3 regions of the Colwellia asteriadis genome follow, and region 3 is predicted to be linked to each of the others. Evidence: predicted binding sites of a transcription regulator. Region 3 holds the regulator's gene; each other region holds the start of a gene.
What was found. The regulator sigma-54, encoded in region 3, starts transcription at its own class of promoters, with help from an activator protein. The targets are predictions, from matches to a motif close to GTTGGCACGNNNNTNGNNT.
Positions count from the first base shown of each region.

Region 1: the regulator sigma-54 is predicted to act here: its motif matches at 4,919-4,937, upstream of ABD005_RS09505 (BON domain-containing protein).
Region 2: the regulator sigma-54 is predicted to act here: its motif matches at 3,364-3,382, upstream of fliE (flagellar hook-basal body complex protein FliE).

Region 1 is NZ_BAAAFA010000006.1:23,095-33,816, reverse strand. It holds gene ABD005_RS09535 (sensor histidine kinase) at 1-681, shown strand, start outside; gene ABD005_RS09530 (response regulator) at 653-1,099, shown strand; gene ABD005_RS09525 (response regulator) at 1,109-3,103, shown strand; gene ABD005_RS09520 (hypothetical protein) at 3,174-3,470, opposite strand; gene ABD005_RS09515 (hypothetical protein) at 3,481-3,885, opposite strand; gene ABD005_RS09510 (DUF883 C-terminal domain-containing protein) at 3,887-4,195, opposite strand; gene ABD005_RS09505 (BON domain-containing protein) at 4,282-4,842, opposite strand; gene ABD005_RS09500 (MmcQ/YjbR family DNA-binding protein) at 5,124-5,486, shown strand; gene ABD005_RS09495 (PA2169 family four-helix-bundle protein) at 5,796-6,242, shown strand; gene ABD005_RS09490 (DUF1328 domain-containing protein) at 6,270-6,440, shown strand; gene ABD005_RS09485 (hypothetical protein) at 6,475-6,666, shown strand; gene ccoG (cytochrome c oxidase accessory protein CcoG) at 6,730-8,121, opposite strand; gene ABD005_RS09475 (sigma-54 interaction domain-containing protein) at 8,321-9,766, opposite strand; gene ABD005_RS09470 (chitinase) at 10,109-10,722, shown strand, end outside.
Region 2 is NZ_BAAAFA010000003.1:185,115-195,836, reverse strand. It holds gene ABD005_RS05680 (cupredoxin domain-containing protein) at 1-50, shown strand, start outside; gene ABD005_RS05675 (DUF2933 domain-containing protein) at 70-414, shown strand; gene ABD005_RS05670 (methyltransferase family protein) at 404-1,069, shown strand; gene ABD005_RS05665 (hypothetical protein) at 1,053-1,451, shown strand; gene ABD005_RS05660 (cation transporter) at 1,463-1,834, shown strand; gene ABD005_RS05655 (hypothetical protein) at 1,860-2,210, shown strand; gene ABD005_RS05650 (hypothetical protein) at 2,311-2,661, shown strand; gene ABD005_RS05645 (YHS domain-containing protein) at 2,737-3,039, shown strand; gene ABD005_RS05640 (DUF5676 family membrane protein) at 3,002-3,289, shown strand; gene fliE (flagellar hook-basal body complex protein FliE) at 3,428-3,751, shown strand; gene ABD005_RS05630 (sensor domain-containing diguanylate cyclase) at 3,844-4,752, shown strand; gene ABD005_RS05625 (BrxR family transcriptional regulator) at 4,814-5,692, opposite strand; gene ABD005_RS05620 (nucleotidyltransferase domain-containing protein) at 5,925-7,142, shown strand; gene ABD005_RS05615 (type II CBASS E2 protein) at 7,142-7,600, shown strand; gene ABD005_RS05610 (SAVED domain-containing protein) at 7,602-8,681, shown strand; gene ABD005_RS05605 (SMODS domain-containing nucleotidyltransferase) at 8,678-10,000, shown strand; gene ABD005_RS05600 (hypothetical protein) at 10,020-10,343, shown strand; gene ABD005_RS05595 (hypothetical protein) at 10,367-10,722, shown strand, end outside.
Region 3 is NZ_BAAAFA010000001.1:560,172-570,893, forward strand. It holds gene murA (UDP-N-acetylglucosamine 1-carboxyvinyltransferase) at 1-157, opposite strand, end outside; gene ABD005_RS02325 (BolA family protein) at 216-482, opposite strand; gene ABD005_RS02330 (STAS domain-containing protein) at 508-813, opposite strand; gene ABD005_RS02335 (MlaC/ttg2D family ABC transporter substrate-binding protein) at 817-1,584, opposite strand; gene mlaD (outer membrane lipid asymmetry maintenance protein MlaD) at 1,577-2,050, opposite strand; gene mlaE (lipid asymmetry maintenance ABC transporter permease subunit MlaE) at 2,192-2,971, opposite strand; gene mlaF (phospholipid ABC transporter ATP-binding protein MlaF) at 2,968-3,801, opposite strand; gene ABD005_RS02355 (calcium/sodium antiporter) at 4,136-5,107, shown strand; gene ABD005_RS02360 (KpsF/GutQ family sugar-phosphate isomerase) at 5,182-6,147, shown strand; gene kdsC (3-deoxy-manno-octulosonate-8-phosphatase KdsC) at 6,148-6,693, shown strand; gene lptC (LPS export ABC transporter periplasmic protein LptC) at 6,690-7,256, shown strand; gene lptA (lipopolysaccharide transport periplasmic protein LptA) at 7,249-7,899, shown strand; gene lptB (LPS export ABC transporter ATP-binding protein) at 7,886-8,620, shown strand; gene ABD005_RS02385 (RNA polymerase factor sigma-54) at 8,717-10,231, shown strand; gene hpf (ribosome hibernation promoting factor) at 10,257-10,544, shown strand; gene ptsN (PTS IIA-like nitrogen regulatory protein PtsN) at 10,633-10,722, shown strand, end outside.

The sequences.
Region 1 (10,722 bases), on a different contig from region 3:
AGGCTCACCAGTAACTTCTCAGCTGAATTAGGTGATAAGGGTGCTGATTATTTAGCTAGGATGAATGCAGCAGCGAAACGGATGTCGGTACTCATTAGTGACTTATTAGAACTGTCACGGGTAACCACCAAGGGCAAGCCTTTCCAAGAGGTTGACTTAAATGAGTTATTACTAAGAGTATTAGATGATTTAGAAATTGCTACGCAAGAAAGTGGCGCTAACATAGAGTTGTCAGATCTACCTAAAATTCAAGCCGATGGTAGTCAACTCGGTCAGCTATTTTTGAATTTAATTTCTAATGCAATAAAGTTCCGTAAACCAGGGCAACAGCCTCATATAGTTATTCGTGGCGAACTTGTTAGCTCCCCAGAATACTGCGTAGTAGCAACGGATACGCAGTGGATTAAAATAGAAATACTCGATAATGGCATTGGGTTTTCTGAACAGTACAATGAGAAAATATTTACGCCTTTTCAACGTTTGCACAGTCAAAAAGACTATGCAGGTACGGGAATTGGCCTAGCAGTATGTCGACGAATTGTTGAGCGGCATAGTGGTTATATTTCGGCGGACAGCCCTGAAGGAGAAGGTGCCATTTTTACCCTGTTACTCCCGATTGACGCTAACCTTTTTACAGTTGAGGATGGAAAAGTTGAATTACTCAAAACCCCAAGCCATTAATATCTTAATGGCGGATGATGATGAAGATGACAGATTATTAACACAGGATGCTCTTGATGAAAGTAGAGTGTTGAACACGATTAATTTCGTGAATGACGGTGTTGAATTGATTGAATATTTGCGTAACGAAGGTGGCTATAGTGACAAAGAGCGTTATCAAAGACCTAATTTAATATTGCTCGACCTTAATATGCCTAGAATGGACGGTCGTGAAGCACTTAAAATTATTAAAGCTGATGCTAAGTTACGCTCTATTCCTGTTGTAATACTAACCACATCAAAAGAGGAAGAGGATAAATTACGTGGTTACGACTCTGGCGCCGCCTCTTATATTGCCAAGCCGGTTAACTTTGAAGGGTTAGTTGAGCTAATGAAAAACCTAGGGAAATATTGGATTGAAATAGTAGAGCTACCTTAAGGTGCTTTATTGGCAGCTTTAGCAGCTTGTATGAGCCAAGGACATATAATGGATAAGCGCTTAATTAATTTGTTACTCGTTGAAGATGACGAAGACGATTACATTCTGGCATTAGACTATTTACAAGAAATACCTGACTTTGAGTTTAATGTTAAATGGCTTAGCGATTACGACTTAATTATGCAGGCGTTACAAGATGAACCGTTTGATTTATGTTTGCTCGATTATCAGCTAGGAGCTCATACAGGGCTTTCTGTATTAGAAGCTGCCAAAAATATGGGCTGTGCTACCCCTTTTATAATGCTGACAGGGCAATCTGATGGGGTATTAGACGCGCAGGCGTTAACGCTGGGCGCAGAAGATTTTTTAGTTAAGTCTGAAATCAATAGTGTGCAGTTTATTCGAGCAATTCGCTATGCGTTGGCTCGAAAAGATATAGCCATCGAGCGCTTAGAGCGTTTGAAAATTGAATCAGACAGTCGCGCTAAAGACCGCTTTCTTGCACATTTAAGTCACGAATTACGGACCCCTTTAACGTCAATTATTGGTTACACTGACCTACTACTTAGCCGCGCTGAGTTAGACAGTATTAAACCCGAATTATCTATAGTGCATAGTAATAGTCAGCACTTACTTGCTCTGTTAAATGATGTGCTCGATTTATCTAAAATCCGAGAAAATACTTTATCCCTTAATAAAAGTAATTTTGCATTGTCACCTTTTCTTGCTGACTTACAAAACTTATTTGGAATCGCAGCACAGAAAAAAGGCCTGTTATTTACCATTGAGGCTGATACGCCTGTTCCTGAGTTTATTTGTTCTGACGCGACTCGCCTTAAGCAAGTGTTAATAAATATTATTTATAATGCGATTAAGTTCACTCAGTCTGGTGAAATACGCGTATTACTAACCTTTGAGCAAAAGCATAATCAATCGGTTTTGAATTTCTCTATTAGGGATACGGGGATAGGCATTCCTCAAGAAAAATTGAAACGAATATTTAACCCATTTGAGCAGGTGCAAGACACAACTACTAGAACAGAAGAAGGGGCAGGATTAGGGTTGGCAATTAGTGCATCACTGATTAAATTGTTAGGGGGTAACTTCCAAGTTGATTCTGTGTTGGGTCAAGGGAGTACATTCACTTTTTTAATTGATACTGGTGTCTCATCAGAAAACTTAGTTAACCTCAACTTACAACAACCGGTAGCACTGCAGCATAAAGCGCTAACCACAAACGATACTTTACAGGGAAATGTACTTATTGTTGAAGATGTTAGCAATATTCGTTTGTTATTAACTAATATCATTTCTGCTACCGGCGCTAAAGTCACAAGTGTTGATAATGGTCAGAAAGCGTTAACGTTACTGAGCGACGAACAGCAACATTTTGATTTAGTTTTTCTCGATTTACATATGCCTATTATGGGTGGGCGAGAAGTTGTGGTTGCTGCGAGAAGTCAACAAATAACTACGCCAATAGTGGCGTTAACAGCAGCAGCGTTAAAGGGGAGCGAGGAAACTTTACAAGCATTGGGCTTTGACCAAGTATTAACCAAGCCTATTGATACTCAACAATTACACGAATGCTTAACACATCATTTAAGTGCCGCCTCCAATGAGAGAGATGCGTTAGAGAGTGAACAACCCATTACTACTCAAACAAAGAAAGTTTTATTGCTTGAAGATGACAAAGACGCTAGAGAGCTTATGGGGTTATTATTAAAATCTTTAGGAATAGAAGTTTTTAGTGCACAAAACATTCAAGAAAGTTTAAGAGTTTATCAGCAAGAACAGCGGTTTGATTTGGTTATTTTAGATTTGAACCTACCTGATGGCTCTGGCTTTGATGCAGCGCAAGCGATAAAGAACATTAATGCTACACAGCAGCTTGCAATTATTAGTGGTTCGGAGCCTGAGCCTGAATCATTAGTTGCATTAGGTATTAACCATGTATTATTGAAGCCTGTATCGTTACCTGATTTGCAGAAGCTAATCGAATAATTGTTTTGGAATAAAAGGCGCTCTATATTTAGTGCTTTTAGCGGCCTTATTCTTTAGTAGCATCCGTTAACTAACTAAATGGTGCGTTATTGTTGCTATTGTTGAGGCTGCTTGTCATCAAGCTATCAGTCACTCGTTTCAACATTACTAAGCGTCGCAATGTGGCAAATTTTCCATAACGTAAAGCAAGTAGAGAAGTTAGCGCGGTAATACCTAAAAAAGCAGGTGACTCGGCTATGGCTTTACAATGAGCAATTAATGCTGATTTTTGTTGGTTATTGTTATAAGTAATTGCTTGGTATTTTGCCTTTTTAACCATGACGTCTTGGTTTATTTTTCGGTAAATAGCTGTGCTAAGGCGTGTCATGAAACCCCCTCTACTTATCAGTAAAAAAGCCGTGAATAAACTCATCATAGGTAATATCAAATAAAGATATTGCGGTAGTTAATAGATAATAAATAACGAATAAGTTTAGTGTTAGTACCATAATTGCGGCCATTAACGTTGGTAATCCTAGGTGGATAAGGCCATAAACAATCATTGCTTGTATGCTTATCCAAACAGCACATAGCAGAAATACAGCACTAGTGACTAATGCCATAATTGCAATCAACATTTTTATATTTGCCTTAGCTTTGGCTTGTAATAATGAAAAAAATGCTGAAAATGATTGTTGATAACCCAATAGTAAACGGCTGCCTAGCTCAGGGAGCGCATTAAGTTGCGCTCCCATATCTATGGACTGCTGAGTATTTTTCTCTGCATCCTGAGGCGAAGTCATGCTATTTTTTCCTTAAAAACATTGTTAGTAACATACCAGCCGTAAACGCTATGCCTGCTGTTTTTACTGGGTTTTCATGGGCATATTTTTTCACTGGCGATTGATTCCATTTCGAGCGCAATAAACGAGTTTGTGCTTTCATAGCTTCACTTGATTGCGTACTTTTAGCTCGAAGTGTTTCTTCAGTACTTGCCGCCGTACCATGAATTGAGTCAACTGTAGAGTGCAGTGAATCGGCAAATTGATCGGCAACAGGGTGAACAGGCTTTTTCATAGCACCATTTGATTTTTCTGTGTTTTTATTAGGCATAATAGCTCCTTGGTAAATTGCATAAGTTAATATTAGGGTAATGAAAGGGTATTAGGAGGCGCTCAATGAGCGCCATAAAGGCAAAACTATTTAGTTACGTGTAAGTTTTCGGTAACTTTATTAACATCGTCAGTATTGTTTGCAATGTTAATAACTAAGTCTTTTTCTGCTTCAGAGTCTACCTCTCCGCTTAGGGTAACGTTATTGCCTTTTACATCTACATCAATGCTCGTTCCGCTAATATCAGTATCGAGTAGTAGACGAGTTTTAATCACTGTTGCGATTTTCATATCAACAAATTGCGACTCGTCCATACCGCGTTGTTGTTCTAATTCTTTGTTATCAATACCTTCAATAACTGTTATTTGGTTTTTAACACCTTTAACGCCATCTATTCCTTGCACTAACTCTTTAGCGAGCTTTTTATCTACGCTGTGGTCAACTTTACCTGTAAGGTAAACAATGCCACTATCAACATCAGTATTGATATCAAAAGAATTTAAGTTAGTATTAAATAATAATGTTGCTTCAGCTTTACCGTCTATCCAAGCATCGCTAGCTTCTTTCTCCCAAGAGTTATCTTTTGCTTGTACTGATGTAATCGTTAAAGCAGATACCATAGCTAGTGAAATTAATGTGCGTTTCATAATCATTCTCCATTTTAAGATTTAAGTTGTAACGACAAGTTGTTGTAACGAATTAACTAATGTAACAATCTAACTAATGCAGACAACATACCAATCTGTATAAATCCTTTTATTTCATTGTGTTACTGTATTTTATTGTTTTGCTCATTACTTGATTGTTGATTGTTTTGTAAGGTTTTCACGTTAACAATGTAACTTTTTCAGGAAAAATATACGTACTACTTAACCTGAGTTCAGGTTGCCTATTTGAATGGTGGTATGCTTTTTATTATGGAGTTGAAATGAATTACAACGAGTTTAATGACTTTTGCAGATCTTTACCTTGTACTACCTATGTTATGCAATGGGGCGGCTCCCATGTTTGGAAGGTAGGGGGCAAAGTATTTGCTATTGGTGGTTGGGGTGATGATAAAAAGCCCGCTTTTATATTTAAAACCTCTGATACCAATTTTGGCTTTCTAAAAGAGTCGGTAGGGTATAAACCTGCGCCTTATTTTGCTAATAGAGGGATGAAGTGGATCCAGCAATTTGAAAATGTTGCCGACAGTAATGATGACTTATTGTACTATTTAAAGGAATCATATCGATTAGTCTCTCTTGGTTTAACAAAAAAGAAACAAAAAGAGCTAGGTTTGAATCAATAGCCCCTTATCTACTTATAAAATATCAACCTTTAAAGCTCCGCATACCCTTCTTTGATATCTCTATTCAATGACTTTGTTACAAAAGCAGTTTCTCTACCTGTATATCTTATATGAAGCAATTACATGGAGCGTGTAATTATTACAATAAAAGGGGTTTTCTATTTCTTGGTTTATTATAAGTAATTGTTTTTTATATTTTTAATGTTTTGGTATGACTCCTGCACATATCTTGTTGTTGTTAATTAAAAATTCTTTACCAGCGAAATTCGCTTTTTAATTTAAAACAGTAAATATAAAAAGGAGATTAATATGTCTAATTCAAATTATGAAATGGGTCCAATTAAAGAGTTAGTGAGAGTGCTAAATGGTGGCATTGAGTTTTATCGCTCAGCGATGGATAAAGTCTCTAACCCTCATCTTATGCATGTTTTTGAAAATAATATTAATGAAAAAGCACGCACTATTGCGGAACTACAAACGTTCGTTTTAATTGATGAAGGTAAAATAGAGCAAGACTCAGCATTTTCTGTAGAGTTACGTGAAGCTTACACTAAAGTACTTGCCGTTATTAGCGCTGATGCAGAGCATACTTATGTATCTCAATTAGAAGAAATTGAAGATAAAGTATTAGAAAAAATTGAGGCTGCCTTGATGAAAAAACTACCAGCAGAATGTCAAAGTACATTGTTACAAATTCAAGTACGTATGCAGCATTGTCATAATCATATGAAGCAACTGAAATTAGTTACGGCATAATTTAACTGCTAAGTCTTAGGAGGTTCTATGTTACGTTGGGCTCTTATATTTTTCCTCTTCGCGCTTGTTGCAGCCGCCCTAGGATTTGGCGGTATTGCAGGAGCAGCAACAGGAGTTGCTAAGTTTTTATTTTGGATTTTTGTAGTGTTGCTGGTTTTATCATTTGTTATTCCTGCGATAAAAACACCTAAAAGCTAAATAAAAGTTAAATAGAAATTAATTGGAGAATGATATGAATAAGTTATTAATGATGAGCAAAGTATTTGCACTTACTGCTGTGTTAACTATGTTTGGCTGTTCTGATGGACCAGCAGAAGATGCCGGTGAAAAAGTAGATGAAGTAGTTAGCGACAGCAAAAACGCCGTTGAAGATGCGTGTGAAAAAGCGAAAGAATTGGCAGGCGCTGAAAAGCAAGACTGCTAAATTGAAAAACTGTTAAATTAACCTGGGCTAATGAGCCCAGGTTTTTTTTACGCTCTGCTTTCTTTAATCACTAAAAAATACGGTTTCTTTTTTGACAACCGTCGTTGGTTGATTAACTGATTGAATAATAAAACTAATATTGGTCATCTTCTGCTGTAAGTTATAACTGTCAACACTTAGAGTTAGTGGTACTTCTTGCATTTTTCCTGCAGCGACTTGTACCGTTTTTATTGGCTCACCTTGTATTATTTTATCTAGTTCAATATCTTCCACATAAATACGGTAGTTGGCACTTTGCTGGCTTTTATTGAGAATTTTTAAGGTGTAGGTATTTTCTACCATGCCTTCATAATTAACTCGATATAACGCGTTTCTATCACGTAATACTGAGGCTTCTAACGGTATACGTTCATTAATCCATAAACCTAATGCAGCAACGAGCATAATACATAAGCTGCCATAAGCGGCTAATTTAAGGTTAAATGGCTGTGGCTTTTTACTTAACAGTCGTTGCTCGCTAGTGTAGCTAATTAACCCTGTAGGGTAATTAAAGCGGCTCATTGTTTCGTCGCAAGCATCAACACATAACCCACAGTTAATGCACTCATATTGCATGCCGTTTCTAATATCAATACCAACAGGGCAAACTTCCACGCATAAGTTACAGTCAACACAGTCGCCTAAACCTAAGCTTTTATGATCGGCTTTACGCTTACGTGGGCCTCTGCTTTCGCCGCGCTTAGTGTCATAGGCGACTAAAAAGGTGTTTTTATCAAACATGGCTGATTGAAAGCGAGAGTAAGGGCATAAGTAAATACACACTTGCTCTCTCATCCAACCGGCATTTCCATAAGTACAGAAAGTAAAAAACACTACCCAAAACGTAATTAAGCCTGACCATTCAAAAGCGATCATTTCACTGTATAGATCAGAGGCTGGAATAAAATAAGACATAAAGGTAGTGGCCGTAAATAACGACATGACTAGCCATATACTGTGTTTAGCGACTCTTTTTTGTAATTTATTAATACTCCATGGGGCTTTGTCTAACGCTTTACGTTGATTTCGCTTACCTTCTATACGATGTTCTACCCAAATAAAAGCAAGTGTCCATATAGTTTGCGGGCAAGTATAGCCACACCAAACACGACCAAGCCATGTGGTAATAAAAAATAGTGCGAATGCGGCAACCATAAATATGCCTGCTAACAGTACAAAATCTTGTGGCCAGAATGTTACTGAAAATAAACGAAATTCTTGTTTAGCAACATCGAGTAATACCGCTTGTTCACCATTAAATTGAATAAAGGGAATGGCGATAAAGGTGAGCATTAATAACCAACCTAGGTAGCGTCGTATTCTTTGATAAAATCCTTTTTGCTCTCTTACATAAATAGATTCATTAGACTTATAAGGTTTAATGATGAGGTGCTCTTCTTTGATATCAAATTTCATAATTATTTACAGGGTCATAATTGAGTAATTACCCTGATCAATATCAAGATTTACGCCAAAACTAATTTTTATTATCTATTTGTATTTTAAGGATTTTATTTGGTGGTCAGGAGCTTTGAGGCACGATATGTCGTGCATGCGCGATATAGCGTGGATTTTGTGTCTGTTGTGGTGAGCAAGGGTTAATTACTATTGGCAGTTATCGAGAGATGTTAAGCTTTTTCATGCGAGATCTTAGTGTGCTGTCAGGTAACCCCAGCACTTTTGCTGCGCCCCTATTGCCACCAATAATCCATTGGCAATCCGTTAAAACTTCGGTGATATAAGCTTTTTCGATTTCTGCTAGTGGCTTATTTATTGAGGGGATTGCCGCATGACTTTTAGTAAATTTTTGCTGAATATTGAGGGTGCTTGATTGGGCTAGAATAACTTCACGCTCAAGAATGTTTTGTAGCTCTCGGATGTTTCCAGGCCAGTGATACTGGGTTAGTTTTGCTAAACTACGCTTATTAATATGGGTAATGCTTTTGTTAAGTTTGGCATTCAGTTGTTTGAGTATACTGCTACATAATAGTGGGATATCTTCAATGCGATCTCTTAACGCTGGAATGTTAATAGGGAAAACATTTAAGCGATAATATAAGTCCATGCGAAATTGGCCTTGCTCAACCATAGCGAATAAATCACGATTAGTCGCGACTATGATACGAAGATCAACGGCAATGGTTTTACTGCCACCAACGCGCTCAAATTCGCGCTCTTGTAATACCCGTAATAATCGACTTTGTGCCTCGAGTGATAACTCTCCAATTTCATCTAAAAAAAGTGTGCCTTTATCGGCCAGTTCAAAACGCCCCTTACGACGCTCTATGGCACCGGTAAAGGCGCCTTTTTCGTGACCAAAGAGCTCAGACTCGAGTAAATTAGCAGTAAATGCAGCACAATTCACTTTCACCAATGGCTTGTTGCTACGGGCACTTAGCTGGTGTAAGTTGCGCGCTACGACTTCTTTACCCGTACCATTTTCACCTAAAATTAAAACCGTGCTGTCGGTTTGTGCCACTAACTTTATTTGCGCTAGCATGGCGGTAAATTTAGTGCTATTACCTTCTAACCCAGAGCCTTGCCATGCTTCATTAATTTCACTTTGTAGGTAAGTGTTTTCTGCTTGTAGCTGTTCGGTCAGCTCTTGTACTTTTTTTAACGCGTCGCGTAGGTTATTGTCGGCAAGCCGCTGTTGACTAACATCTCTAAAAACTGCAACCGCACCAACAATCACATTGTCTTTATATACAGGGGTTGAGGTGTATTCTACGGGAAATGAAGTGCCGTCTTTACGCCAAAATACTTCATCGGTAATTTTACGTTCGACACCATCGCGCATTGAGTTATAAATATTACATTCTTCACTAGGGTAATGATCGCCATTCGCATGGCTATGATGATGATATTGATGAATATTTTTACCCAGCAATTCTTCAGACTTCCAACCAGTCATACGTTCTGCGGCTGGGTTAATAAATACCGCATTCCCTTCAATATCAAAACCATAAATGCCTTCACCCATGGCATTGAGAAGTAAATTTGAATCAGCTAAGTAGGCTTTAATACTGTGGTTAATATCTTTGTTATGGTTGTCTTTCATATGAAAACTATTCACTCTTTATCAATACACGATATATCGTGGTTTTGGGCAGCATAACAAATTAAGTATGAAAAGATAAGTGCGCCTTTACAACGCCGAACTTGAGACCTTGATAGTTTTTAGGGCTAAATAAGTCTTTTTGTTATGAAAGCTCCCAATGTTTATCTGCTGAAGAACAACACCACCTGTTTATTTTTTAACCTTGACATAAGAAACTGATACACGTAATGTTTTTGTTAATTTTTTGTTGCAACATAGTTTACAATCTTTCGATAAGTCAGCTCATCAAGAGAAATAATAAATGCGCATGAAAAAGCGCTAAACAATAAAAGGTAAGTGTTTATGAACAAGCTCAAAGTACTTTCTGTGTTAATTTGCGGTGGTATAAGCACCAGCAGTCTCGCGATTAATCCACAAGTTGACCCTGAAAACCCAAATGGCTATGTTGTTTCTCGTGTTGAACTCAATGCCTCGCGTGATGCTAAAACTGCAGACCCTATGTACGCTATTTGGGCAAAAGCTTTAGAAACAAGCAGTAATGCAGTGGTTGAGGCAATTTATCCTAATTTACCGACTAATCCTGATAATGTTAAGCGCGCCGAGCGTATTTTCCCCGAAGCTGAGTGGGATTTTTTAACCAAAATGGCAGCACCAGAATATACCTATACGCGCTTTTTACGTGCCATTGGCAAATTTCCTGCGTTTTGTGGTGACTATATTGATGTCGCAAAAGATGCTGACGCCATTTGTAAAAAATCAATAGTGACGGCGTTTGCCCATTTTGCTCAAGAAACTGGCGGTCATATTAGTAAGGATAACATTTCAGATAACCCTCAACAGCTTGAAGAGTGGCAACAGGCATTGGTACACGTGCGTGAAATGAGCTGGTCAGAAGGTGATGCAGGCTATACGGTTGGCTGTAATGAGCAGAATTGGCAAACATCACGTTGGCCATG
Region 2 (10,722 bases), on a different contig from region 3:
CGTTTCATTGTCCAATGAAGATGTATAGCGGCACTTTGATCGTTGAGTAGGAATATTTGGAGGACGAACATGAGCAATAAACAAAAATCTTTTTGGTCAACACCTACAGGATGGGCAGCACTTGGTTTAATAGGGGCTGCTAGCTACTTCTTATTAGTTGAGCATCAGCAACACTTCTTTGAATATTTACCATTCTTAATTCTTTTATTGTGTCCTTTAATGCATGTCTTTATGCATGGCAGTCACGGACATGGTGACCATAAAGGTCATGAAGAAGAAGCTTCAGCACCAAAAGAGCCAGAAACATTTCAAGAGCTGACAGATAAAAATGAAGCTTACAGAGATGGGTATTTGGAAGGATTAAAAACAGGTAGAGAAGAAAGTATTAAGACGGAGAGTGACAATGAACGGTGAATCTGATTATGGCATGTGGACATTAGTGATTTTGAATTCAGCAATTTTTATCTTTTTTGCATTTAGTTTTGCAAAGCCACAAACAAAAACTGATTGGCGAACTTTAGGTGCTTTTTCTGCATTCATCGTTGCTCTATTTACAGAAATGTATGGATTTCCATTAACTATATATTTTCTATCAGGCTGGTTGACTGAAAACTATCCAGGAATAGATTTTTTAGCTCACGATAACGGTCATTTGTTGCATACCATTTTTGGCTTTGAAGGCAATGCACATTGGGATCCTCTGCATATTGCAAGTAATATCCTAATTGTTTCTGGATTTTTTATTCTTTCATCTGCATGGAACGTACTTCATCAAGCTCAAAAGACTGGCACGTTAGCTGTGTCAGGTTGGTATGCACGTTGTCGTCATCCCCAATATGTCGCCTTTATTCTAATCATGTTTGGTTTTCTACTTCAGTGGCCAACAATACCGACCGTAGTAATGTTTCCAATATTACTCGTAGTATACATTCGACTTGCCAATAAGGAAGAAGCCAAGGTTATCAGTGAATTTGGTGATGAATACTTGAACTATATGTCTAAAACTCCCGCTTGGATACCCAATTTTTCAAATAAAACACAAGGAAAATCAAATGAAAAAATTAGTTAATTTAGTCGCTGTTATAAGCATTTTGTCTACCACTATTGGTGCTTCAGCTATTGGTGCAGAGATGAAAAAAGGCATGCATAACAATATGGCAATGTCCCATGAAAATATGGAAAAAATGCATAACAACATGCTTGCGATGAAGCAGCAAATGTTATCAGTAAAGCAAGAAAGTGATCCTGAAAAGCAGCAAGAGATAATGCATAAGCATCGAAAATCTATGATTAAAATGATGCAAATAATGCACAGAAGAATGGCTGATAAGCCCATTGAGCAACAAATAAAGATGGCAGAACATCATCTTGAGATGATGAGCAATATGATGCCTAAAATGGGGTCAAGCAAAATGTCTGGTAAGAAATCAACAAATAAACACAACCACTAAAGGAGGCCGTGATGACGGATTTAGATCGTAGAGTTGGAGTTAGAGAAAATAACTTGGTCGTTAGAAACCTGAAACTATCAAATGTAACTAGTGAAAATATTGATGCTTTGATAGAAGAAATAGATCAAATGTTCGGCCTAGACGAAGTTTCATTCAATAGAAAAGAGGAAGAAATTCATTTGGCTTACGATGCTGTCAATTTGGACCTTGATGGTATAGAGGAAGTCATCAGAAAGCATGGTGTAGATATACACGATGATTGGTGGACTCATACAAAGGAAAGTTATTACAAATTTTGTGATCAAAATGTAAAGGATAATTTCAAACATGAGCCATGGAGTTGTCATAAAACTCCTCCAGGTTCAATTAAAAGAAAACGTTAATCTTAAACTTAAAAAGGAAAATATCATGTTAAAAAATATATCTAAAAAAATAGCTTTAGTTGCTTTTGCAATTGTACTTACGGGCTGTGCAAACAGTAATTTCTCACATAATTACTTAATGAGAGGTCAAGTTGTTTCATCGTCAACTGATAATATGGTTGTATGCCTTGGCTTAGATGATGGAGCAGAAGTTGGACAAGAATTAACTGCCTATCGATTTTTTGAAACAGGTAACATTGGGGAAGGAGATGAGACTGTCGAAAGAAGAAATATTGGCAAAGTTAAAATTGAAAAAATTATTAATGAACACTATGCCAAAGTAAAAGTGATAGAAGGAAATGTAAAAAAACACGATATGGTGCAATTAAACAAATAGAAAATGTAGTTTGTAAGTAATCTTGTTTTTATTCATTTAAATAGTATCGAATTAAATAATAATTCGATACTAATGACCAAATAAATAAAAGGAAAATAATATGTTAAACAAAATTTCTAAATTAGTTGTCGTTGTAGTTTTTGGCTTGATTGTTTCTGGTTGTGCAAATAGCGATTTTTCGCATAGGTATCTAATGCGCGGCCAAGTAATCTCTGTAACTGATGGGGACATATATGTTTGTGTTGGCCTAGATGATGGTGCACAGGTGGGGCAAATTTTAGAATCTTACAGTTATGTAATGAATGACGATAATGACGAAGGAGCTGATTTCTTCAAACGGCAAAAAACAGGTCAGGTAAGAGTTGAAGAACTTGTTGATGATCACTTTGCAAAAGTTAGCGTGTTAGAAGGTGTCGTTAAGAAACACGATTTAGTCTTGTTAATTCAATGATGAATATCCTATTACGTGGTACGAGTAGTTTGGTGCCACGTTTTTTTATTTTCACACCTTACTAGGAGTCTTGTTATGGAAGGTTTATTTTCATTTTTACTATTCGCTGGACTTTTTTATTTCATGATGCGTCACGGCTGTGGTGCTCATATGGCCCACGGTCATCATGAGGAAAAGAACATAAATGATTCTTTCGTAGATCCTGTTTGTGGCCGTAAAGTTGGAGATGATCAAGGTTATGGAAAACTCCAAGATGGGCACTTATATCGTTTTTGCTCTAAAGATTGTCTTGATACTTTTGACCTTGAACCTGAAAGATTTATTAAAGAGCGTAATACTAATGCAGAAAAATCAACGGAGAAAACTAATGAACCATAAGATCTCACTATCTGCATTTGGACATGCGACAAGTTCATTTATAGCCATAAGTTTTACCTTGTGCGTTATTTTTGATTTGCTCTTTCCTCAACACGCAATGTACTCAACTTGGCTAAAGTTATTGCCAGGGTTTGAATGGATAAGTTGGAAAAGTTTCTTTTTAGGTCTGCTAGAAAGCTATTTATACGGTTGGTATTTCGCATTGATTTGGGTGCCAATTTACAATTTTGTAGGAAGCAAGAGTAAATAGTTTATAAAATATAAGAATTAAACATAGGATTAACTCACACCTTAGTTGTTGATTTTTAAGGGTTTAAATTTGTTGTTGGCATTGTAGTTGCAAGAACAGAAGGACCTATGACGACATATTGACACCTGAGAAATAATCATGACCACCATAAATAATTCCCTTTTGGCCCAGATGCAGAGCATGTCTCTTGAAGCCATAGCAAAGCCACAAAACAACGATAATATTGTTAACAATACAACCAATAATTTTGGTGACTTATTGTCAAACGCCCTCAATACTGTAAATGATTTACATAAAGATGCAGGAAAGAAAACTACAGCATTTGAATTAGGGGATAGAAGTGTAACGTTAGCAGATGTAATGATTGCAAGATCTAAAGCTGGTATAGGTTCAGATGCGGCTATTCAAATTAGAAATAAGGCAATTGAAGGTTACAAAGAGATCATGAGTATGCCTGTTTGATTCTGCTTAGTATTGAAGCTAACAAGTTCATTATTCAGTACTTGGTTTTAAGTGTCTTATGAATTAACAATATATCCGAAAGGACTTTACCTTTGCTAGCATTAAACGAAAGTGAGTTATCACAAAAAATATTTGAATTTTCTAATGATGGAATTTTCATTCTTTTATTAGATGAAAATAGGATTATAGATGTGAATCCTTCAGCAACGAAAATGTTGGGTTACTCCAGAGATGAGTTACTTACAATGAGGATTTCCGATATCCATCCTAAAGAGATGGACTTGTTAGAAGAGTTTGCAAATCAAGTCTTGGCAAAAGGAGCTGGCTGGTCAAATGAATTAACGTGCAAAACCAAAAAAGGAGAGCTACTTTTTGTTGAAGTTTCTGCTTCAATGATAACGATTGATGATCAAAAATATTTGATTTCTATGGTGCGTAATATTAGTTGTCGAAAACAGATAGAAGCACAGTTGCGGATGTTTTCTTTTACAGATGGACTTACGGGGTTAGCTAATCGACGAAAGCTTGATGAGTACATGGACATCGAGTGGCGTAGAGCTATGCGTAATGAATTACCAATATCTATTATCATGATCGATATAGATTACTTTAAATTGTTCAATGATACATACGGTCATTTAGAAGGGGATAGTTGTTTAAAGGCAGTCGCTAATGTAATTCAAAATTCACTCGTGAGACCTGGTGACTTGTGTGCTAGGTATGGAGGTGAGGAATTTATTGTTCTATTGCCTAATACTGATAAAGATGGCGCTCTTCATATTACAAATATAATTGAGAAAACTTTAGCTAGTGAAAGAATTGAAAACATTAACTCTGATATCAATTCTTTTGTCACAGTCAGCATGGGAGTGGCATGTATAGTCCCCAACTCAAAAGTCACTAGCTCTCAGCTTATTTTCAAAGCTGATCGAGCACTTTATAAGGCAAAAGGGGAAGGAAGGAATAAAACTATTTGTTTTTTAGACAGTGAAAACCACTAATAAGTAAGATAGAAATTTTCAGCTACAACAATAAATAATAAAAGCTTAATTTTTTATTTCTTTATTCTTCAAATCCATCAAAAGTACGAACCAAGTGCATATTCTCAACCCCGTATAATGCCAACCTATTTTTAAGTTTAAGACGATAGTAGTGCCCCTCTTCTAGAGAGCTTGAATCTTTGGAGCAATCCACATATAGCTTTTGTAGAAAATATCCTACGGATGAAGCTCTAACTGAGCGATTTAAAACACCACCGTTCATATTAAATTCAGATATGACAGCTTCAGGATGAGGATAATCAGGGTGTGGAATAATTTCTAAGTCTACTATTCTATTCCATTGATTATCAAAAGAGTTGTATTCGTGCTCTAAAACATCTTCGTCGATATTTTCTAGTTTTCGAAACCTAGAAATGAGAAAGTCTGCAAATCTAGATTTAGATCTATCATAAGCTCTTACATGCCATCTTGAACCATTATTAATATAAGCATGAGGTACTAATAATTTACTACTAAAACCACTAGAATTTGAAAAGTAATCAACTTGAATTACTTTTTTATTATATATAGCTCTGGATAGTGGAGCTATGATATCTACTTTTGGTTCATCTATTACATCTAAAATATCATTTGGAATATACGAACGATTATTGCTTTGTACAGTTCTACCTGTTAATAAATTTAGAACCTCTGAGGACCTAAATTCGAATAAAGATTCCCAAGACTTATCTAGTGCAAAGTTTTTAGAATTAGAAGAGTGGCTGAAGTTTTGAGGGGCTTTTTCTTTATATAAAGAAATATCTCTGCTCGCAGCAGCAGTTCCTATATTAAATTTATTGATTAGATCTGACCTAGAAAATGCCCCTAAAAATTTTAAGCAAAACTCTATATAACGTAACCTCTCAAGTTGTGAAGCAGGAATATCTTCTAAATTAGCCATTTTTACATTCATCCATCTTAAATCTTAATACACCCTATATACCACAATCACTAATTAAGTACAATCATGAGATTCATAAATAAACCTCATGATCCTTAATTGTTCCATAAAAATATATTGACTGTATCGTGAGTATACAATAGTATAGTTACTGTACTAACACTGAATAATAAAAGTTCAATTAAATAAATAGTGGAGGGCAGGAATAATAATGAATAAATAGGATAAAAGTATGAAAACTAAGTTATACAATGAGAATTTTGCAGCATTATCTACTAAGCAACGAACGTTATTTACTGAGTTACTTGAGTATGCTTGCCAATCCTTAGAACCATCTAAAACAAAAAAAGAACTTGCTGAGCAACGATATATGTCGGTAGGAAAATGGCTCGCTGACAGTGATGACCCTATGTTTGAAGGTGTTGAAATTTACCCTCAAGGTAGCCAAAGGATCGGGACTACTTCAAAACCAGTCTTTAGAGCAGAGTTTGACTTGGACTTTATTTGTTATTTACCTAACGCTGAAGGAAGCCACCCAGATATATGCCGACAAAAGGTTATTGCCAGAATAAAAGAAAATGGCAACTTTGAAGATCTAGTCAGCGAACTAAACCGGGGGTGTCGATTAAATTATGCTGACGAGTTTCATCTAGACATTACTCCGGCTATTCCCGATCAAAACAATGCTAATGAATATGGCGCTATTTCAGTGCCAGATAAAAAATTAAAAGAATGGAAAGCATCTAATCCCAAAGGGTATGCGGAAGATTTTGATCTCATAGCAAAACTTGAACCCAAATACATCGGCTTTTCAGACAGAATGTTTGCTAATGCAGCACTTGAAGCAAAAAATATTGAAGAGCTACCAAAGCAAACTCTGTTTAAGGGAATACTGAGGCGAGCTGTTCAAATCATGAAGCGCCATAGAGACTTATTATTTTTTGATAATAATAACTACGATGGTAAAGCGCCAATATCAATAATTATAACAACGTTAGCAGCAAGCGCTTATAAGGAACTAGTGATTCAACAATCGTTTAATAACGAGCTTGAAGTACTGCTAACAGTTGTGGAAAGCATGACTGGTTACATTGAGACCAAGGTGGTAAATGGCAAAATTGAAATGTGGGTAACAAACCCTAAAAACCGACATGAAAATTTTGCTGAGAAATGGAATGTTGACTCCAAACGTGTTGAAGCTTTTCATTATTGGCACAGTGATTTTGTCGAAAAACTGAGAGAACTTGCCAGTGTTACCTTATTACCACTAATTAAAGAAAAATTAAATACGTTACTTGGTGAAGGCTCTTCCTCAAAAGCCATTGAAAAACACTTTGAGGTGCTTAATGAAACCAGAGAGAGCAATAATTTGTTCATCAAAAAGACAGGGGCAATCTCAACTGTAGCAACAGCAACCCCTGTTAAAGCTAATACATTTTTCGGTAAATAATGATGAAGCAATACATTAATACGGCAATAACCTTAAGCCAGCAGTTATATTTCTTAAATGCTAAGTTCCCTCAAGGGAAGGGCTTTATTAAAAAGGGGAAATTGGTTTGGCATTGCCAGTTAGATCTGGACGAATTATACGGTAGCTACAAGATTAAAGTTCTCTATGACATTAGAACTTCACCACAGGTTTATGTAATAGATCCAAATTTATATGAAATTACTGGTGGTGTTGAGCCACCTCACATTTACATTTTTAATGAGTCAACAACCAAGTTATGCCTTTACTTACCATCTTCAGATGAATGGACATCGAGCAAATTTCTTAGCGATACGATTGTCCCTTGGGCATCACTTTGGTTTATGTATTTCACTGGTTGGTTAGCTACGGGCAAATGGTACGGTGGTGGTGAGCACCCTGAACCTGATGAAAGTTTTGTTAAAGGAAAGGTTTTATAAAATGATGAGAGTATTACAAGTAGTTCTTAGTTTTTTTCTGCGATGTTTAGAGGCTTCTAGGAATCCGACTTTAAATGGTATTGCCAAAATAATCTTGATTGCATCTATAGGTGGACTTGCAGTGATTAGTGCAAATCTAAACATACCGACACCATGGGGGCCTATAACTCTGACGTTAGGAGGAGGGGATACAATATTATGCTCGATCTTACTAGTTACTTCTTTATCAATGGTTTTCTATTCAGAATATCAAGATAGAAAAGAAGCTGAAGATTCTCAATTAATTAAAATACGTCACATGGGGTTGATTGATCACAGCATAGGTGATGTTAAAAATTATATGCCGCGAAATTTAAAGCGTATTAAAGCTCAGCCTTTTGATATTGAATTTGATAATAGCCATAAGACAACCAATATTGATGAATTAAAACAACAATTAGAACAAGTAAGTCGATTACCTTTATTTATAAAGGATAGTGGACGTTCGTTGAATAACGGCAAAAAACATTTAATTTATGGTGGTGTTGCACCAGTTCCTATGCTCGCGGCAGCGGGACACCTTATTAGCAATATGCAAAATACACACGTGGCTGATTGGGAAAGAACAAAGAAAAAGTGGCATTTTAACGAAGAGTTAGATGATGGAGAAAAACTCAAGTTTGAAGTTATCGGTCAGAGTGACAATGAAGCTACCAGTATTAACCTTGGTATTTCGCTAAGTTTACCTCTGCGTTTAGATGATATATCCAATGAATTCCCCGATGCCGTGCTTTATAAGGTGATGTTGGAATCCGGAAAGCTTGGTTATGACAAGTTATGTAGTGAAGTAAAGCAAGGCAGGTTAGTTAAAAGCATCTTAGAATTTATTAATAATGATCTTAGACCTAATTATCCAAATCTAGAGCAACTTAACTTCTTTGTTGCAGCTCAAGCATCCTTTGTTTTTAGACTAGGCTCCAGTTTAAATCAAGGGCACTTACCCAAAATTGTCTTCTATCATTTTAATCCTGATCATGACGTTAAAACCCATCCTTGGGGTGTAGTGCTTAATGGAGACAATGGCTATGAGGTTGTTGCATGAAATTAGTTAAACATTTTAATGAATTTTTAATAAATGAAGTTAACTTAAATCAACACCGAGTTGATACCTTGGAAAAGCGAGTTGCAACAATAACAAGTTTTATACAAGGCAGTGATAATTTTAAATCGTCATTTATAACGGCTATTCCTCAGGGGAGTTATTCGCATAGGACGATAATTAAACCTACCGTAAAAAAAGCAATTTTTGATGCTGATGTAGTTGTCTACCTTAAACCAATTAAAGGCTGGGAGCCTAAAGACTACATTCAAAAAATTTATGAGCTATTCAATAGTTCTTCGCTATACAGAGGAAAAGCGTCAAGGCAAACACGGTGTGTAAAATTAAATTATGCTGGTGAATTTCATATTGATGTTGTGCCATGTATTCACAAAGGTGGTTTACTAGGCCATCAAGAATATGTTTGCAACAAGCTAACTAACAAACTTGAGTCATGCTCTAGTGTTGAATATAGCGATTGGGTTAAAGATAACAATAAAGTTGTTGCGAACAACAATCTAATTAAATCAATAAGACTATTTAAATATTTAAGAGATCACAAACAAACATTTTCAGTTAAGTCTATTTTATTAACGACATTGGTTACTTCGCAGGTTACCTGGACAGATAAATATTGGGGAACTGACGATTTTAAAGATCTCCCAACTACCTTTAAGAATTTCTTTAATCGACTAAATGATTGGTTAGATGAAAATGAATCAATGCCCATAGTAAACAACCCGGTAGATGATGATGAAAATTTTAATCGCCATTGGGATGAAAATAAATATCAAAATTTTAAATCTCAAGTTAGCAAATATAATTCATGGGTAAATGATGCCTATGCTGAAATGGATAAAGCCGAATCCATTAAGAAATGGCAAAAAATATTTGGAGATAAATTTGCTAAGGCTAAGTCAGTAGAAAAGAAAACAACGGCAAAACTTCCTAGTCATTGCGAAGCATTACGCTGGCCATTATCATCTTACGCATCAAAGCTAAATGTTAAGGCTGTAGTACAAAAAGATAAAACGTCAGTTGCATTAGGTGATTTGGCTTCTTATAAAGCGGTCCCGAAGTCCCATTGGATAAGATTCGTTGTTAAAGATCACTTATGTAATGAAACACAGATTTATTGGCAAGTTGTCAATAATGGCAATGAAGCGTTGGAAAGTAAGTGTCTTAGAGGTGATTTTTTTAGGGGTGCCTCTATACATAAAGAAGCTACAGCCTACAAAGGACAACACTGGGTTGAGGCTGTAGCAGTTAAAAATGGTCAATGCATCGCTAAAAGCGGCCCTGTTTTTGTCAATATAATGTAGATCTATAAGGAAATAAATTATGGTTTTTATTGAATTATTTGGAGCCGTTATTTCAGGGGCCGTACTTGGCGGTTTAGCGTACTTTCTTGTCACAGCGGGTGTATTACAGCTAACTGAACAAATTGATTTACTATCACCTGCCGTACTTTCCGTTATGCTCTTTGGATTACTTATTGGTTGGAAGTTTGACTATTCTCTAACTGTTTTTTTCGCTAATACCACCTCAGAAGTTACCAATGTCCAAAGTGCCGTGTCATCAATTACAGATAGGTTGAGGTACGTGTTTCTAATTATTGGTTACATTTTGGGTACTAAAGTTAGCTATTGGTCCGTATCAAAGTAAAGTCATTATAATAAAGGTCAACAATGAAAAATAGCAAGTTTACCCAACTCATTGCACGGTATAGAGGCGTCGATGATGCCCAGCAATACCAAGATTATATTCTTGATAATCCACAGCTCCTACTTAACGTTGCTCGTGACATCATGAGAAATGTTCCCCCTACATTTGGTGCTTGTGCAATGTTGAGTTCAATGTGGGCTGGTTATTTAAAAGACCATTACTCTATACCAGCAATGGTAGTCGCAGGGGATTTAAAAATATCAGGTAAAACCATTTTTAAATGTAAAAAGAATTTACCCGAACCGACTAAATCAGGCAAAGTGATATCTTCATCTTGGAGTGGTCATTGCTGGATAGAGGTTGATGGTTGGATTGGTGA
Region 3 (10,722 bases):
TGGTTAAAATGTCATTTAACTGCGGAACATTACTAAAAACTATTGGTGTTTTTGACAATAATGCCGACATTAAAATAGGAAGAGCTGCGTTTTTTGCTCCCGAAATAACCACTTCACCTTGAAGAGGCGTACCACCAATAACTTTAAATGCTTCCAAAATAAATCACTACTTTCTTTTAAAACTAAAATTAAATCAACGAAGTAAACTCAACAGCTTATAAGCTATTAAACATTTTATCTCGTTGCCACTGCGCTTTGTTGTATGTTTTCACTGAAACAGCATGCACGCTACCGTCTTTAATTAACTCAGCTAAAGGCTTTAATACCGCTTGTTGGCGCTTAACTCGACTTAAGTCATCAAACATATCACTTACAGCGATAATACGACATTGCGAACCATCAAATTTTACTTGTATTTCATCAAGTTCGAGTGCTTCAGTTACACGTTGCTTAATTAGTACTTCTACTTCACTTATTTCCAAGCGAATTCTCCTACATTATTCTGTGTTATTCGCTTACGGTTACCGGCAATAGACCGTTAACGCCGCTTAACGCTATTAGTTTGTATAATTTTTCGGGGAAATGCATAAAGGTTATTTCACACGAGTGTGCGATGCTTTGTTCAAGCAAATAAAATAACCAAGCAAGACCTGCAGTATCAACTTTAGTGACGGCGCTTAAGTCTACCGTAACATGATCAAACGAAAAGCAGTTAGAATAATTGTTCTTGTTAATAAGAGCAAGGCTATGGCGACTTAATTCACCATTAATCGATAATACTTTATCTGCAATTGTTAAATTAACACTACTCACATGCTAACCTTTTTCATCATTAAAGCTATCAACCACAGCGTCTTTATCTGCGCCGTCTTTGAAGACAATGTTACGTTCACTTTTCTTTTTTAATAGCTCAGTAACGTAGGCTAACCCTTTTTGCCTAATAATACTGCCAAGCTCTGCTTGTTTAGAGTCGAGTAAGCTTACACCTTCTGCAATCATATCAAATGCTTGCCATGTATCGTCTTTAGTGTTTCTTCGCACTTTAAAAGAAACATCAATATCATCACGCCCGGGCATAATGACACGCGTATTAACAGCAATAATTTTATTATCTTTAAAGTCTCTCTCACGTTCAAAAATAACTTGCTGATTATCATAGAGTGTAAAAACTTGCGCGTAAGAAGTAATTAGGTACTCCTTAAAAACAGGGACAAATTCACTGCGCTCTTCTTTAGTGGTATTTCTTAAGTGCTGTCCTACTACTTTAAACGCTGAATATTGATAATTCACATAAGGCATCAACTCTTCACGAACAATATCTTTAAGAATATTAGGATTTTTTCTAATATTTTCTTGTTCATCAGCAAAGCGTTTAAAGGTAAGGCTTGCTACTTCTTCAATCATTTTGTAAGGATTTTTTTGATCAACAAGATTTGCACTAGCGCTTTGGCTTGTTGCTTCTTCTGCTTGCCCACCTATTGCAAACACTTGGCTACTATAACTTACTGATGTTAGTGCTATTGCACAAAGAATGCTCTTTAATGTCATTGCTTTACTCACTGTATTGCTTACCATGTTATTCATCACCACTTCCTTGGCTAAATAAAAATTGACCTATTAACTCTTCTAAAACTAATGCAGGTTTAGTGTCTTCAATAAAGTCACCTGGTTTTAATGTATCTAAAGACTCATCAACAAAGCCTGGCTGAATCCCTAAATATTGTTCACCTAATAACCCTGAAGTTAAAATAGCCACTGAAGTTGCTTCAGAAAAGTTATTATATTGCGTATAAATATCTAATGTAACGACGGGAGTATAATCATCATTCGCTAATGATATTTTGCTCACTCGCCCTACTACAACGCCACCAACCTTAATTGGTGAGCGTACTTTCAGACCACCAATATTATCAAACTTTGCTTGAAGTTGGTAAGTTTCCCCTCCTCCTGAAATACCCGTGTTAGCCACTTTCAGTGATAACATTAATAAGGCAAGAATCCCTAACGCTACAAATATTCCAACTAATAACTCTGTTTTTTTCGACACCATGTCTTCACCAACGCCTTAATTACCTATAAATGACAAATTAATAATAGTAGCCAACTGATATAAGGTAACGGGGGTTACATTACTGTAGCTATACTATTGAACTTAAACTAACCTATTTAACCTCTTTATTTTTAAAAGGGCTTACCTTGCAAACATTAACGCCGTTAAAATAAAGTCTAAACATAAAACTAATAAAGATGACTGCACAACCGTTGAGGTCGTTGCTCTGCTAATACCTTCTGATGTTGGTTCACAATCGTAGCCTTTATATACCGCTATCCAAGTAACCACGAAAGCAAAAACCACACTCTTAATCACACCATTAAGAATATCTTTTTGGAAATCGACCTGCCCTTGCATTACCGACCAAAAGGTACCGCCGTCAACACCTAACCAGTCAACACCAACTAAATGCGCCCCTAAAATACCAACCATAGAAAAAATGGCAGCAAGTAAAGGTAGTGCAATAAAGCCAGCCCAAAAACGTGGCGCTATAACACGTCTTAGCGGGTCAACCGCCATCATTTCTAAACTTGATAATTGCTCAGTAGCTTTCATTAGGCCAATTTCAGCCGTAAGTGCGGAGCCTGCTCTACCCGCAAATAAAAGCGCCGCAACCACAGGACCTAATTCACGTAATAAAGAAAGCGCGACCATAGGTCCCAAACTTGCTTCAGCACCATAGCCCACTAAAATGGTATAACCTTGTAACGCTAAGACCATGCCAATGAATGCCCCTGACACGATGATGATCAATAGTGACATTACACCAACACTGTGTAATTGCTGAATTAATAAGGGGGTTCCTTTCTTAAAGTTTGGCACATGCATTAACGCAGAAACCAATAGCATTACTGCTCGCCCTAAACCACTGATAACGCCCAGCGTATTTCGACCAAGTTGCTGTATTTGCGTTATCATTTAGCACCTCCAGCACTACTTGGTTTAATGAGTTCATCTTTATAATTTGGCGCGTCGTAATGAAACGGCACAGCTCCGTCAGCTTCACCACGAACAAATTGCTGCACTAAAGGAGAAGTTGCTTGGCGAATTTGCTCTGGCGTTCCATGACCAATAATTTTTTTATCCGCAATAATATAAATATAATCAGCGATACTCATCACTTCGGGTACGTCGTGCGAGACAACAACCGACGTTAGACCAAGCGCATCATTAAGAGAGCGAATTAAACGTACAATTACCCCCATTGAAATCGGGTCTTGGCCAGCAAAAGGTTCATCATATAAAATTAATTCAGGATCTAAAGCAATGGCGCGCGCTAAGGCAACCCTTCGAGCCATGCCACCTGAAAGTTCACTTGGCTGCAAGTGTTTGGCACCACGCAACCCTACGGCCTCTAGCTTCATTAAAACAATTTTTTCAATTAAGTATTCTGGTAAATTACAATGTTCGCGAATAGGGAAAGCAATATTATCGTAAACACTCATGTCGGTGAATAGCGCACCACTTTGAAATAACATACTCATACGTTTACGTACTTCGTAGAGATCATTACGTGATAATTTGGGAATATTATGTTCAGCAAAATAAATATTGCCTGAGTCAGGTTTTATTTGCCCGCCAATCAAACGTAGCAGTGTCGTTTTTCCGATACCACTAGGCCCCATAATGGCAGTAACTTTTCCAGTAGGGATAGACAAACTAATATTATCGTAAATAACACGTTCACCTCGTTTAAAGGTAAGGTTTTCGATTTGTACTAATTTTTCAGGCTGTTCAGAATTGGGCATTTAATTAACATCAATGTTGTTTAATTTATTCGCTATAAGCTGTGTTTTGTTAAAGACACGGGAACAGCAATAAAAATTCTTCAGAATATCCATTGATTTTACCTGAGCGGCGGCAATTGTTCATTAGAAAAAGTAAGCTAAAGGACAATTTAATGTAAGATTAGCGGCCTAAATTGTAAGAAAATGATCATTTATTACTTTTATTTTACATTAGCTAGCGAGTTAATTGCGTAAAACAGCAGCAATCTGCTTTTTTTTTTCTTCATCGGGCATTATTTGCTTTTGTTTTAGTTCACAACCAGCGACAATTTAACCTTACGAAAGTGGAGTTATCATGTTAGAACAAATTATTATTTTATTACTTGCCCTTGTTGCACTTGTTTGGAGTGCAGACAAATTTGTATTTGGCGCTTCTTCATTAGCGAGAAACTTGGGCGTTTCGCCTATGATTATCGGTTTAACCATTGTAGCTATGGGATCATCAGCACCTGAAATGATGGTAGCGGCAACAGCTTCTTTGCAAGGTAATGTTGATACCGCTATTGGTAACGCTATTGGCTCAAACATTACCAATATTGCATTAGTATTAGGGGTTACCGCGTTATTAAAACCATTAACGGTTTCATCTCAAACCGTTAAACGAGAAATTCCACTCATATTAGGCGTTACCGCGCTCGCTTATTATGTGCTTTATGATCAACACTTTAGTTTTATTGAAGGGGTCATTTTAGTTATTGGCTTTGCCATTTACATTCTTGCGCTACTGTTTATTACCCTACAAAAAACCAAAGATAAGCCCAGTGATGATCCTTTAATTTTAGAAGCAGAAAAAGATGTACCACCTGCTGCACCGCTAAAATCATCAATATTTTGGCTAGTTATCGGTATGGTAGTATTGCCATTAAGTGCAGGTTATTTAGTTGAATCCTCGGTATTTATTGCCAAAGAGTTTGGCATTAGCGATTTAGTTATCGGACTTACTATTATTGCTATTGGTACTAGCTTGCCTGAACTTGCTGCCTGCATTGCCAGTATCATTAAAAAAGAAGACGACTTAGCACTAGGAAATATTATTGGCTCCAATATTTTTAATATTTTAGCCGTATTACCAATTGCAGCACTCATTGCACCAGGAGACATCGACCCGTTAGCAACAACACGTGACGCGCCTTACATGCTTGGTGTAACTTTGTTACTCTTTATTTTATGTTTTAGCCGTAAGTTAGGTTACTTTAGAATAACCCGTGGTAAAGGGGCTTTATTATTAATCAGTTTCGCGGCTTATCAAGTGCTACTATTTAATTAAAAAGTATCGCTAACTGTACAAGCCACCTTAACAGAATCACTATTAACGGATCAGCAGGTATTAATCGAGCTAACATGCAAAATTTTAAACAATTAGCAAAAAATGTGATCAATATAGAACAGCAAGCGATTACTGAATTATTACAATACATTAATGATGATTTTGAACTTGCCTGCCAACTAATGTATCACTGTAAAGGTCGTGTTATTGTTATTGGTATGGGTAAGTCTGGGCATATTGGCGGGAAAATAGCAGCAACATTAGCCAGCACGGGCACTCCCGCTTTTTTTGTTCACCCAGGTGAAGCCAGCCATGGTGATTTAGGTATGATTACTAGCGACGACGTAGTGTTAACTATTTCAAATTCGGGTGAAACCGTTGAAGTACTCGCAATTATTCCCGTAATTAAACGTATTGGTGCCAAGCTTATTTCTATGACGGGTAATGCAGATTCAACTCTCGCTAAATTAGCCGACACTCATATTTGTATTAAAGTAAGTACCGAAGCATGCCCACTTGGCTTAGCGCCAACATCAAGTACCACAGCAACCTTAGTAATGGGCGACGCACTTGCCGTCGCTTTACTCAATGCCCGAGGATTTACCGCTGATGATTTTGCTTTATCACACCCTGGTGGCAGTTTAGGTAAGCGTTTATTACTCCGCCTTGAAGATATTATGCATCAAGAAGAACGTATTCCTGTGGTTGCCGATACTGCCTTTATTAAAGATGCACTGGTAGAAATGTCGCTCAAAGGTCTTGGTATGACCGCCGTTGTTAATAAAAATAATGTCCTAACAGGATTGTTTACCGACGGTGACTTACGCCGTATTCTTGATGAAGAAGTGAATATCCATCACGATACTATTGCTAGCGTTATGACCCAAAAACCTCGTACAGCTCATGCTGATATGTTAGCTGCGCAAGCGTTAAAGGTAATGGAAGATAATAAAATTAATGGTTTAATTGTCGTCAATGAATTAAATCAACCAATTGGTGCAATGAACATGCATGACTTATTAAAATCAGGAGTGCTGTAATTGAATACTCTATATGGCGAAGTTAACAGTCACACTCTAGCACAAGCTAAAAACATAAAACTATTAGTGTGCGATGTCGATGGAGTTTTTTCTGATGGCCGTATTTACTTAGGTAATGATGGTGAAGAACTAAAAGCTTTTCACACCAAAGACGGCTTAGGCATAAAGTCACTTGGTAGTTCTGGTGTAGCCGTAGCAATAATTACCGGCCGCAATTCAGCTATCGTAAAAAACCGTATGACGGCTTTAAATGTTAAACATATTATTCAAGGGCAAGAAGATAAATTACCCGCGTTAACCGCTCTTGCAACTGAACTTAATTTACCGTTAACGCAAATAGCTTACATTGGTGACGATGTACCTGATATTGCCTGTATTAACGCGGTAGGATTAGGCATAGCTGTACAAGACGCTCACCCTTTAACACTACAAGCTGCAAATTACATAACATTTACACGCGGTGGCTTTGGCGCAGTAAGAGAAGTATGTGATTTAATCATGCAAAGTCAAAACACCTTAACATGTGTTACGGGCGCTAGTGTATGAATAGGTTAAACAGCCTAGCCTTTTTTATTTTAGTATTAAGTGCCACTATATATGGCATTATCGTTTGGAAAGGAGAACTTGTTCAACCAGACGATATTATTGATAGTGAAGAAACACCTGACTTTATTGCCGAGGCTTTAAAAAGTAATATCTACACTGACTTAGGGAAATTATCTCATACCATTGAGGCAGATCGTATGGAGCATTATTCAAAGCAAGAATTAACACGCTTTGAGTTACCCAATTATACGTTATACCCTAAAAGTAGTAAGGCACCTTGGAAAGCGAGTGCAAAAGAAGCAATATTATATAAAAATAACCGAGTCGTGTTGAACCACCGTGTTCGCTTAAAATCAACCGAACAAGATAGTTTAATAGAAGAAGTTCATTGTAAGTATTTAGAGCTAGACTTAAATACAAATATTATTAGTTCAGATCAAACCGTTGTAATAATCGGTAAAGATTTTACCATGTATGGTTCTGGACTGATTATCGATTTAAACACTAAACAGATGACGCTAACTGAACATGTACGTACCCTTTATAAGAAAAATCATGAATAAAAAATTTAATACGCCACTTAGCTTATTACTTGGTAGCGCTTTGTTTTTCACAGCGTCACTTAACGTAGTTTATGCTGCCAAAAAAGACTTAAATCAAGAGATCACCGTTGACTCTAAAAAAACAGCTGCCGATTTAAAAAATAAAATAGCGAGTTACTTAGGTAGTGTAAGTATCAGACAAGGCTCTATTTTGATTTCTGCAGACTTAGTACAAGTTTTTAGTAACAAAGATGAAAACAGCGATGAAAAGTCTGATGTCTATTTAGCTAAAGGCTCTCCCGCTTTATTTCAGCAAGAGCTTGAAGATGGCAGCTTAATTAGCTTACAAGCCGATGAAATAAAATATCAACCAAGCTTAAATATAATTACTGTGGCAGGAAATGCCGTAGTAAAACAAGCAGGTAGCGAAGTTAGCGGCAGCAAAATTATTTATAATACATTAAGTGAGAAACTTGAAGCCGAAAGTAATAATAACGAAACAGTCACCACCATATTACAGCCAACCTTACTGAAAAAACAAAAAGCACTAAAAGATAAAGCTAAAAGCGACCTTGATAAAGAGCCAAAGACAGTCAGTGAGACTACTGAGCAAGCACCTGAAGAAGCGACTAAAGAAGAAGGTGACTCAAGTGTCGAAGGTTAATACATTAGTTGCTAGTGGACTTGCTAAGTCATACAAAGACCGACAAGTTGTTAAAGATGTTAGCTTAGCCGTCAGTACAGGGCAAATTGTTGGCTTACTTGGACCTAACGGAGCAGGAAAAACCACTTCTTTTTACATGATAGTAGGGCTTGTACCTAACGATGATGGGCAAATAATACTTAACGACCAAGACGTTACATTATCGCCTATGCATGAAAGAGCAAGACAAGGTATCGGTTACTTACCACAAGAGGCATCAATTTTTCGCAAGCTTTCAGTAACTGATAACATCATGGCTATTTTACAAATACGCAAAGAGTTAAACGAACAACAGCGCCTAGAAAAACTAGAGCACTTATTAGAAGAGTTCAATATTTGTCATATTCGCGATAACTTGGGCATGAGTTTATCTGGTGGTGAGCGTCGACGCGTAGAAATAGCACGAGCATTAGCCGCCGATCCACAATTTATTTTACTTGATGAGCCTTTTGCCGGTGTAGATCCGATTTCAGTTGGCGACATTAAAAAAATCATCATACACTTAAAGCAACGAGGAATTGGTGTATTAATAACTGATCATAACGTACGTGAAACGTTAGATGTGTGTGAACATGCTTATATTGTTAGTCATGGTGAAATTATCGCTCAAGGTGATGCGGATCAAATTCTTGCCAATCAAAAAGTAAGAGATGTATACCTTGGCGAACAATTCACGCTATAGTTATAGCATCAATCCGAATCGTAGAAAAACGTGTTCAATGGGTTATTGGTCACATCATAACCATTAAAAATAATAACAGGAAACCACATAACATCGATGCGCCCTACATTACAGCTCCGTATTGGACAACAGTTAACCATGACGCCACAATTGCAGCAAGCTATCAAGCTCCTGCAATTATCAACGTTAGAGTTACAACAAGAAATTCAAGAAGTGCTAGAGAGCAACCCATTATTAGAAATTGACGAAAGCAGCCAAAGCGATAGCAACGACGAAAAAAATAGTTTAGAAGATGCATTCTCTGCAAACTCTAATGATGCACAAAGTGATAATAACAGCAGTGATGGTAGTGAAGACCAACAGGCTAATATTGACGAAATAAGTACTAGTGAAGCGCTAGAGAAAAGTGATATTCCTGAAGAATTGAATATTGATACTACTTGGGAAGAAAGTTACAGCGCAGGCGTTTCTAATACAGGAGCTGTGAGCAGCGCAAGTGAAGATTACACTTACCAAGGAGAAACGACCGACTCAATTCAAGGTCATTTGTTATGGCAAATGGAATTAACCCCTTTTTCAGATACCGACCGCACTATTGCAACCGCCATTATTGAAGCGGTAGATGACGCTGGCTACTTAACGGTTTCCTCAGAAGATATTCTAGAAAGTGTTGGTATTGAAGACGTCGAATTAGATGAAGTTGAAGCAGTATTAAAACGCATCAATATGTTTGATCCTGTCGGCGTAGCAGCACGCTCAATACCTGAGTGTTTACTCATTCAATTAAACCAGTTTGATAAAAACACTCCTTATTTAGCTGAAAGTAAGAAAATTATTAGCGAGCATATTGATTTACTTGGCAATAGAGATTACCGCCAATTAATGCGCAAAACGAAATTAAAAGAAGATCAATTACGTGAAGTAATGCGCTTAATTCAGAGCTTAAACCCTCGACCAGGTGATGCGGTTATTACTGGCGATGATCAGTATGTTATTCCTGATGTTTCCGTTGAGAAAAAAAATGGTCGTTGGGTGGTTGAACTAAATTCAGATACCGCACCTAAGCTCAGCATAAATCAGCAATATGCTGCAATGAGCAAGAGTATGAAGTCCTCTACTGATGGGCAATTCATTCGTGCCAATTTACAAGATGCAAAATGGTTTATAAAAAGTTTAGAATCGCGCAATGATACTTTATTAAAAGTTTCGAACTGTATTGTACAACGCCAGCAAGGCTTTTTAGAGCATGGTCCAGAAGCTATGCGTCCAATGGTTCTGAACGATATTGCCGAAGCCGTTGAAATGCATGAGTCAACCATTTCACGTGTTACCACGCAAAAATACATGCACACCCCTCGTGGTATTTTTGAGCTTAAATACTTCTTTTCAAGCCATGTCAGTACTGAGAATGGTGGAGAGTGTTCTTCTACAGCAATAAGATCGCTAATCAAGAAACTTATTTTGGCAGAAACACCTGCTAAACCGTTGAGTGATAGTAAAATGGCTGACTTATTAGCCGAACAAGGTATTAACGTTGCAAGACGCACAATAGCTAAATATAGAGAGTCATTATCTATTCCTCCTTCAAATCAACGAAAAAGCTTACTTTAAGTAACTCATCAAAAGGATAACGCTTATGCAAATCAATCTTACCGGTCACCATGTCGACATTACTGATGCGCTTCGTGAGTATGTAAATACTAAGTTTACTAAGCTAGAGCGACATTTTGATCAAATAAATAACTCTCATGTTATCTTAACCGTTGAAAAGCTTGAACAAAAAGCAGAGGCAAACCTTCATATAAAAGGCGGTGAAGTATTCGCTTCGGCTATTAATACTGACATGTATGCCGCGATTGATACTTTAGTTGATAAGCTAGATAGGCAAATTCTTAAACACAAAGGTAAAGCAGCGCAACATTAATTCGACAAAAGTCGCGTAGCATAAAGCCTTAAATCACCTTAATATAAGAGCCCAATCTATGGGCTCTTCCACTTACTTTTAGCAATTTATGAAATTATCAGAGATTTTAACCCTCGACTGTACCTTATGTGCAATAAAAACCACCAGTAAAAAGCGAATTTTAGAAGAGATTTGCCAA